Regions from separate parts of the Mesorhizobium sp. B2-2-3 genome, predicted to be linked through region 1. Evidence: predicted binding sites of a transcription regulator. Region 1 holds the regulator's gene; the other holds the start of a gene.
What was found. The regulator PhoB, encoded in region 1, activates phosphate uptake and scavenging genes when phosphate is short. The targets are predictions, from matches to a motif close to TGTCATNNANCTGTCAT.

Region 1 (4,775 bases):
CCGCCCTACGGCATCGGCCTTCTGACCTCGGCGCTGATCCTTGCCATCATGGTCCTGCCCTTCATCACCTCGATCACCAAGGATGTCTTCGACACGGTGCCGGCGGTGCTGAAGGAATCGGCCTACGGCATCGGCTGCACGACCTGGGAGGTCACGCGCCGCGTCGTCATCCCCTATACCCGCGTCGGCATCATGGGCGGCGTCATGCTCGGCCTCGGCCGCGCGCTCGGCGAAACCATGGCGGTAACCTTCGTCATCGGCAACGCCCACCGCATCAGCGCCTCGCTGTTCGCGCCCGGCACGACGATCTCGGCGACCATCGCCAACGAGTTCACCGAAGCCGACGGCGATCTCTATACGTCTTCGCTGGTGGCGCTCGGCCTGATCCTGTTCGTCATCACTTTCCTGATCCTTGCCCTTGCGCGCTACATGCTGCTGCGCATGGACAGCCGCACGGGAGCCTGACCGATGTCGACGGCCACATCGCTTCACAATCGACGCAAGCGCAGGAATGCCGTGATGATGACGCTATGCGTCGCGGCGGCGGGCATCGGCCTGGCCTGGCTGGCGCTGATCCTCGGCGCACTGCTCTATAAGGGCCTGTCGGGTGTTTCGCTCTCTGTGTTCACCGAAATGACACCGCCGCCCGGCGATGCCGGCGGCCTGCTCAATGCCATCTACGGCAGTATCATGATGACAGTCATCGCCGTCATCGTCGGCACGCCGATCGGTGTCCTCGCTGGGACCTACATGGCCGAATATGGCCGCTTCTCGCGCCTCACCACCGTCGTGCGCTTCATCAACGACATCCTGCTGTCGGCACCCTCGATCATCGTCGGCCTGTTCGTCTACGAGCTGCTGGTGCGGCCGATGGGACATTTCTCGGCGATTGCCGGTGCCGTCGCACTGGCCATCCTGGTCATCCCGGTCGTCGTTCGCACCACGGAGGACATGCTCAACCTGGTGCCGAACGCCCTGCGCGAGGCCGGCGCCGCGATCGGCGCGCCGCGCTGGGTGGTCATCCGCTCGGTCGCCTACCGTGCGGCGCTGTCGGGCATCGTCACCGGCATATTGCTGGCCATCGCCCGCATTTCCGGCGAGACGGCGCCGCTGCTCTTCACGGCACTCAACAACCAGTTCTGGTCGAGTAATCTCAATGCGCCGATGGCCAGCCTGCCCGTCACCATCTTCCAGTTCGCTCTCAGCCCCTACGAGGAATGGCAGCAGCTGGCGTGGACCGGCGCACTCATAATCACCCTTACGGTTCTCGGGCTGAGCATCTTCGCCCGCAGCCTTACCGGACGCAGAGAGGACAGATGAAACCGATGTTGTCCACCGAGTTGAATACGCCCGAAGTCGCGGTCGAGAAAGCCAAGATCGAGGTCAAGGGCCTCAATTTCTACTATGGCCAGTCGAAGGCGCTGAAGGATATCAGCCTGTCGCTGCCCGAGCGCAGCGTCACCGCCTTCATCGGGCCTTCGGGCTGCGGGAAGTCGACGCTGCTGCGCGTCTTCAACCGCATCTACGAGCTTTACCCGAGGCAGAGCGCCGAGGGCCAAGTGCTGCTCGACGGCCAGAATATCCTCGACCGTTCGCAGGATCTCAACCTGCTCAGGACCAAGATCGGCATGGTGTTCCAGAAGCCGACGCCGTTCCCGATGTCGATCTACGAGAACATCGCCTTCGGCGTCAGGCTCTATGAGAAGCTCAGCAAGGCGGAGATGGACGGCCGTGTCGAGCAGGCGCTGAAGCGCGCGGCACTGTGGAGCGAGGTCAAGGACAAGCTCAACGCCAGCGGCCTCAGCCTTTCGGGCGGCCAGCAGCAGCGCCTCTGCATCGCCCGCACGGTGGCGGTGAAGCCGGAGGTCATCCTGCTCGACGAGCCTGCCTCGGCGCTCGATCCGCTGTCGACCGCCAAGATCGAGGAGCTGATCGACGAGTTGCAGGCCGATTATACGATCGTCATCGTCACCCACAACATGCAGCAGGCGGCGCGCGTGTCGAAGCAGACCGCCTTCATGTATCTGGGCGAGCTGGTCGAGTTCGACCGCACCGAGAAGATCTTCACGTCGCCCCGCGAGAAGCGCACGCAGGACTATATCACCGGCCGCTTCGGCTGATCCCAGGCATACGAGGACCAAGATCATGGCCGAACACACAGTCGCAGCCTTTGACGAAGATCTCGGACAGATCAGCAGGCTGATCCGCGACATGGGCGATCTCGCCTCATCGATGGTCGGCGGCGCGACCAAGGCGCTCCTGAATTCCGACAACGCGCTCGCCCAGCGCGTCGTCTCCGACGACGCGATCATGGATGCGCGCCAGCGCGAACTCGACGACCGCGCCATCACCCTGATCGCCAAGCGGCAGCCCATGGCGGACGATCTGCGCCATGTCGTCGGCTCGATCCGCATGGCGGGCGATCTCGAACGCATCGGCGATCTCGCCAAGAACATCGCCAAGCGCGTCGGCACCGTCGGCCTTGCCGCCACGCCGCGCGACCTGTCGCACTCCATCGACGCCATGGCGCAGCTTGTGCTGATCCAGGTCCAAGGCGTGATCGAGGAGTATGCGGCGCGCGATGCCGCGGCACTTGCCAAGCTGCGCGCCGACGATGAACGCATCGACGTCAAATACACGTCGGTCTTCCGCGAGCTGCTGACCTACATGATGGAGGATCCGCGCAACATCACCGCCTGCACGCATCTTTTGTTCTGCGCCAAGAATCTCGAGCGCATCGGCGATCACGTGACCAACATTGCCGAAAATGCCTATTATGTGCTGACCGGCACGCAATTGCCCGCCAATCGCCCGAAGCAGGACGAGACGGCGATGTCGGCGCCAGCGGCTTGACGGCAGGGGTGACCAGTCGATGATCGCGCCACGCATCATGGTGGTGGAGGACGAGGAGCCGCTGGGTGTGCTGCTCCGTTACAATCTGGAATCGGAGGGTTATCAGGTAGAGGTGGTGACGCGCGGCGACGAAGCCGAGATCCGCTTGCAGGAGAATGTCCCTGACCTTCTTGTGCTCGACTGGATGGTGCCGGCGGTGTCCGGCATCGAGCTCTGCCGCCGTCTCCGCATGCGGCCCGAGACCGAGCGGCTGCCGATCATCATGCTGACGGCGCGCGGCGAGGAAAGCGACCGGGTGCGCGGTCTCTCCACCGGCGCCGACGACTATCTGGTCAAGCCGTTCTCAACGCCGGAATTCATGGCACGCGTCAAGGCGCTGCTGCGCCGCGCCAAGCCCGAAGTTCTGTCCAGCGTGCTCAAGGTCGGCGACATCGTGCTCGACCGTGAATCGCACCGGGTCTACCGCAAGAAAAGCGAGATCCGGCTCGGGCCGACCGAGTTCCGCCTGCTCGAATTCATGATGCGACATCCCGGCCGCGTGTTCTCGCGCAGCCAACTGCTCGACAATGTCTGGGGCGAAACGATCTATATCGACGAGCGCACCGTGGACGTGCATGTCGGCCGGCTGCGCAAGGCGGTCAACAATGGCCGCATGCCTGACGTGATCCGCACCATTCGGGGCGCGGGGTATGCGATTCGCGAAGACTAGGGATATGTCACGCAACGTTCTCGCCCACGCCTGATTTCGCCTGTGCCCCCGGCGCGAAAATCTCCTGGTCGACGAAGGTCAGCGCGCGCATGGCGCAGCCCTCGCGGATCAGTGGCAGTTCGTTCGGCTCGGTGTCGAAGGAAATCGATTTCGAGTGCTGGCCGCCGGCGGTCTGGGCAATGGCCTCGCGCAGAGCCGGCTCGATCAGGTCGAAGGCGGCGGCGCTGACGCCGACCATGGCGACCGGCGCCGGATCGATCAGCGCGAACAGGCTGCCAAGGCCGTAACCCAGCGCCTCGCCGGCCTTGCGGTAGGCTTCGCGCTCCGGCCCGTCCTTTTCGCGCGCCGAGGCCGCCAGGGTGCGCATGTCGGCGTCGCTGACGTCGACGGGCTCGGTGTCCTCGCCAAGCTGCCTCGCGTTGCGCCAGATGGCATAGTTGCCGGCATAGGCCTCGACGCAGCCGCGCCGCCCGCAGCGGCAGAGCGCCCCGCCGGGGCGATGGATCATGTGGCCGAACTCGCCTCCGGATGAATGGGTGCCGGTGAACAGTTCACCCTTCAGCACCAAGCCCATGCCGATGCCGTGCGACAAAAGGATGGCGATGAAGTCGTCGCGGTAGCGCTGGGGATCGCGCCAGCGCAGCGCCACCGCCATCATGTTGCAATCGTTCTCCATGGTGGCGGGAATGCCGAACTCGGCCTCCAGTATGTCGGCGAAGGCGATGTCGGTCTGCGGCGTGATCGGCGACCACAGCATGGTGCGCGCATCCGTGTCGGTGATGCCCTGGATCGCCAGCGCGATACGGGCGATGCTGCCGACGTCGAGGTCGGGATCCTCGAACCGCCGCCTGACGATGGCCACGCATTCGCCGATCAGCGCCTCGCGCGACAGGGTGAGCGTGTCCAGCCGGCGCTGCTCTTCAGATATCACCTGGCCGGCATAGTCGATGACGGCGACGGAGAGAAAATTCAGCGACAGCACCACGGTCATCACCGCCGCGGCTTCAGGGTTGAGGCTGAGGCCGACCTGCGGCCGGCCGCGTTTCAGCGCACCGGCCTCGCTCGGCTTGCTCTGCGCCAGGATGCCTTCGCCAATCAGGTCGGAGGAGATCGCCGATATGGTGGAATGGCTGAGCCCGGTGGTCGCGGCAATCTCGGTGCGCGAGGGCTGCCCGGCACGGCGCACGGCCGCGATCACCATTGCCCGGTTGCG
Region 2 (4,775 bases), on a different contig from region 1:
CGCCCAGCGCGCCGGCGCCGGGCCATAGACCAGGCCGACGCCAAGGACGACACCGGCGACGAGCGAGAACGTCACGACCAGCAGCGACACCCAAAGCGTCAGCGCAAAACCCTGAGCCAGGAAAGGCAAGGCGTAGGCGATCTGGCCAAGCATGCTAGTGCACCACCTTGAACCATCGTTCGACGAGCCGGAGCGCGTAAAGCAGGGCGTAGCCGGTCAGCAGATACATCGCCGTCACGACGAGATAGACCTCGACGATGCGGAAGGTGTTGAAGTTGATCCATTGCGCGCCGAAGGTCAGTTCGGGCACCGAGATGACCGAAGCGACGGAGGTGTCCTTGAACAGCGATATGAAAGTGTTGGAAAGCGCCGGCAGCGTGATGCGCAGCATGGTCGGCAGGCGCACATGGAGCAGCCTTTGCCAGGGCGTCAGGCCGATCGCCTTGCCGGCGTCTAGCTGGCCGCGCGGCACCGCTTCGAGACCGGAGCGGAACACCTCGACCAGATAGGCGCCGCTGTAGAGCGCCAGCGTGGCGACGAACGAGGTTTGCGCGCTGTAGGCGATGTCGACCACGGTCGGCAGACCGTAGAAGACGAGATAGACGAGCAGGATCAGCGGCACGTTTCGGATGAATTCGACATAGGCGGCAATGATGCCGCGCACCATGCGTCCGGCCGACACGTACCAGACCGCCAGGACCAGGCCGATGACGATGCCGATGGCGATCGAGATGACGGCGAGCTCCAGGCTGAGCAGCAGACCGCCCCACAGCTTGTCGAAATGCCGCCAGATCAGGTTGAAATTGAGCGCATAACCCATGCGTCGGCCTCAGTGCTCCCGATGTGACGCAAAGCTGGCCGCGTCGCCAGGAAAAAAGGCGGAAGGGTCGGCGCCCTTCCGCCGATGACGTCAGATAACCGGGAAGCCGGGGTGGCGCGCCGGCGGCTCCTGCCCGAAATAGTCCTTGAACGCGGCGTCATAGAGCGCCGTTTCATGGCCGAACATGGCGATGGTGAAGGTCTGGTTGACGAAGGTCAGCCAATCGAGATCGCCTTGCCGGAGCGCCGCGCCATAAAGCATCGAGTACCAGCTCTTGCCGGCATCGAAGTATTTGTCCGGATTGCGCGAGGCGAGCCAGCGCACGGTGGAGAGGTCGACGGCAGCGGCATCGGCACGCTTGGATTCCAATGCCTGCAGCACGTTGGCCTGTGTATCGATCTGCATCACCTGCGCCTCCGGCAAGGCAAAATGCACCGAAGATTCGGCGTCGACATTCTGCAGGATGGAAACGCGCGTCGCGGAGCCTGCGGCAAGCAGCTTGTCGAAGGTCTTGTTCTCGGCGCCGGGCAAAGTCAGCAAGGCGACGCCCTCGACGTAGTAAGGCCTGGAGAAGTTGATCAGCTGCGAGCGCTGCGCGGTCATGGTCATGAACTGGATGGTGATGTCGACCTTGTTCGTCGTCACGTTCGGAATGCGCTGCGCCGGGTCCTGCATGACAAACTCGACCTTGGCCGGGTCATCGAACAAGCCCTTTGCCAGGATGCGCCCCATGGTGATGTCCATGCCGACGAGTTCGCCGGCATCGTTCTCGAAATGCCATGGCGCATTGGTGCTTCCGGTGCCGACAATCAATTTGCCGCGCTCCAGCACGGTGCGTAGCAAGCTATCGGGCGCAGCCTGCGCCGCCGCCTTCTGGACGTCGACCGTTGCCGCCGCGCTCATGACGCCGGCCGTTGCCAGTCCGGCCATGCCCAGTTTCAGAAAATCACGCCTTTTGGATGTGTCGTCCACAGCGACCTCCTTTCGTGTTGTGTTCCCCTACGCACAGGCAATACGCGCACCCGGATCGTTACAGAAATTGTCTCTTACAAGGGACGAGTGTATCCTGTACAAGACAGATACTAACATCAGGAATCGACAATGCAAGATGGCAGCGCCTTGGCGGTCTCAGCGGACGCAAAGATTTCGGTCTCTCGGGAGAAGGGCCTCAACCGGGTGCTCCAGATTCTGGAGTTCCTTCATTCGACGCAGCGCGCCATCGGTATCGGCGACCTCGCCAAGGGGGTCAACGCGCCGCGTTCGACCACCTACACACTGGTGCGATCGCTGGTCGATGCGGGCCTCCTGGAGATGGCCGGCGACGGCAACCGCGTCTATTTCGGTAAGAAGCTCTATCTCTATGGAATGGATTATGTGCGCGGCAACGACCTCTTGAGGCGAGGACGCCAGGAGGTCGACAACCTGTCGCGCGAGACCGGTGAGACCTCCGAACTGTGCATGCTGCAGAGCGGCCGCTACACGATCGTCCACTCGAGCCCGGGCACCCGGCCGTTCCGCATCAGCTCCGCCACCGGATTGCAGATTCCGCTGCCCTGGACCGCGTCAGGCAGGCTGCTGCTCGCCGGCCTCGAACAGGCCCGGATCGAAGCCATGATATCGGAAGACGACCTTATGCTGCCCGATGGCCGCAGATTGCGGCTGGACGATTTCATCGCCGACATAGCGACGGCGCGAGCCACCGGCTATTGCATCACTTCGGGGCTCGTCGACGCCTATACGAAATGCCTCGCCGCGCCGGTGTTTTCAGCACCCGGCACCGTCGAGGCGACGATGTGCCTAGTGGTGTCCATCGACACATCGCAGGAGAAGACAGGCGAACTCCTGGCCCTGTTGCGCGAACGCGCGGCGCGGCTTTCGATCGCGGCCTGGACCTGAAGTCAGGCGATGATGTCCGGGATGATCCTGTCTTCCAGCTTCATCAGCCGATCCTTCAGCGCAAGCTTCTTCTTCTTCATGCGCTGGATCTGCAGCGGGTCGCAGTTCATGGCGATCATCGCATTGATCGCGGCGTCGAAATCGGCGTGTTCCTGCTTCAGCCGGGAAAATTCGAGGCGAATATCGGCCTGTTCCTGATCGGACATTCTCTACCGTCTGCACGTCTGCGGCGCCCAAAGCTGGGCCTGATTGGGCGGGGGGTGGCACTCTCTGCCACCGGCGCGCAGCCCATATCACATTTCACGTTGTCGTGGAATGCTACCACGGATCATTCGACATCGCTGCGCGAAGGTGGCACACTGTCATTGTGCCGTCACAGAGCGAGCCTGCGGTGGACGCGCCTTTGGCGGCTGCAATCGAGGAAATCATGAAAGGGAGAACCAATCATGTCTCTTGCATCCCATCTTGATGAGTTGCAGCGGAAACACGGCGACATCGAACGCGAGCTCGATGACGCGATGAATCACCCGTCGGTGGACGACCTGGAAATCGTGAATCTCAAGCGACGCAAGCTGGCAATCAAGGACGAGATTGAAAAACTGAGGGCCAAACCCACGACGCATTGATGCCCCACTGACATAACCGCTCACCATTCGGGTCTTTCCTGCCGGCGGCAATTGCCGCCGGACTGGTGGTTTTGATCTTCGATTTCAGGTCGACCATCACAGATATTCGTACCAGGCAGAGGCCTTCCGACTTCCTAGTCCCAGGACGAGTAGGGGCGAAGCTCGTCGCGGCTCCCCTTTGCCATAACTGACCGAAGAGTGCAGCGGAGCAGAATTCCGCCTTGCCGCGGCGCTCTGAGGTCAGGGCTTGGATTCTGGGACTGCGCTGCGTCGCTCTTCTCCTTGCTCCTCCCCGAAATGACGGACTCGTTCCGGGAAAGACAAAGCGATGGGGCCTGCCAATCGCCAGGTAGCCGATTGGCCGACGCAAGCGAGCGATAAAAGTCGGGCGCCGAGCAACCGGCGGCGGCATCGATTGCGGCCAGTGGCGACCTGTCGCCATTGACAAGCCATCTTTGCTCCTCCACCTCATGCCCGGACTTCAGCGCATCGGCCCGGAGCGCGCTTTTGTGCGTCCAAGTGGACGCGCGGCGCTCCAGAGATTAAAGGCTGCCGGCATGACCGGATATTATTCCTTTCCCTTCCCGCGCCGCACCTCGGTTGGCGTCGATGTGGGCGGCGTGGTGGTTGGCGGCGGTGCTCCCGTCGTCGTGCAGTCGATGACCAATACGGATACCGCCGATGTCGACCAGACGGTCGCCCAGGTCGCGGCGCTGCATCGCGCCGGCTCCGAGATCGTGCGCATCACCGTAGACCGCGATGAAAGCGCCGCCGCCGTGCCGCGCATCCGGGAGCGGCTGGCGCGGCTCGGTATCAACGTGCCCATCGTCGGCGACTTCCACTATATTGGTCACAAGCTCCTGGCCGATCATCCGGCCTGCGCCGAGGCGCTGGCCAAATACCGCATCAATCCCGGCAATGTCGGCTTCAAGGACAAGAAGGACCGGCAGTTCGCGGCAATCGTCGAGATGGCGATCAAACATGACAAGCCGGTGCGCATCGGCGTCAACTGGGGCTCGCTCGACCAGGAACTCCTGACCCGGCTGATGGACGACAACCAGGCCCGCGGCTTTCCGTTGACCGCACAGCAAGTGACGCGCGAGGCGATCGTGCAGTCGGCGATCCTCTCGGCCGAGATGGCCGAGGAGATCGGCCTTGGCCGCGACAAGATCATCCTCTCGGCCAAGGTCAGCGGCGTGCAGGACCTGATAGCCGTTTACACCGAGCTCGCCAGCCGTTCCGACCATGCGCTGCATCTCGGCCTCACCGAAGCCGGCATGGGCTCGAAAGGCATCGTCGCCTCATCCGCCGCCATGGGCATACTGTTGCAGCAAGGCATCGGCGACACCATCCGCATATCGCTGACGCCGGAGCCGAACGGCGATCGCACGCGCGAGGTGCAGGTGTCGCAGGAATTGCTGCAGACCATGGGC

Region 2: FJ951_RS22955 (YdcH family protein) is a predicted target of PhoB. The motif match lies at 3,077-3,093, and genes of this name have one in related genera.

The regions. Positions count from the first base shown of each region.
Region 1 covers NZ_VFWC01000017.1:28,385-33,159, forward strand. The annotation lists gene pstC (phosphate ABC transporter permease subunit PstC) at 1-465, shown strand, start outside; gene pstA (phosphate ABC transporter permease PstA) at 469-1,320, shown strand; gene pstB (phosphate ABC transporter ATP-binding protein PstB) at 1,317-2,120, shown strand; gene phoU (phosphate signaling complex protein PhoU) at 2,146-2,853, shown strand; gene phoB (phosphate regulon transcriptional regulator PhoB) at 2,873-3,562, shown strand; gene FJ951_RS25305 (ROK family protein) at 3,570-4,775, opposite strand, start outside.
Region 2 covers NZ_VFWC01000013.1:146,094-150,868, forward strand. The annotation lists gene FJ951_RS22930 (amino acid ABC transporter permease) at 1-153, opposite strand, end outside; gene FJ951_RS22935 (amino acid ABC transporter permease) at 155-820, opposite strand; gene FJ951_RS22940 (transporter substrate-binding domain-containing protein) at 911-1,792, opposite strand; gene FJ951_RS22945 (IclR family transcriptional regulator) at 1,922-2,716, shown strand; gene FJ951_RS22950 (YdcH family protein) at 2,719-2,922, opposite strand; gene FJ951_RS22955 (YdcH family protein) at 3,163-3,342, shown strand; gene ispG (flavodoxin-dependent (E)-4-hydroxy-3-methylbut-2-enyl-diphosphate synthase) at 3,900-4,775, shown strand, end outside.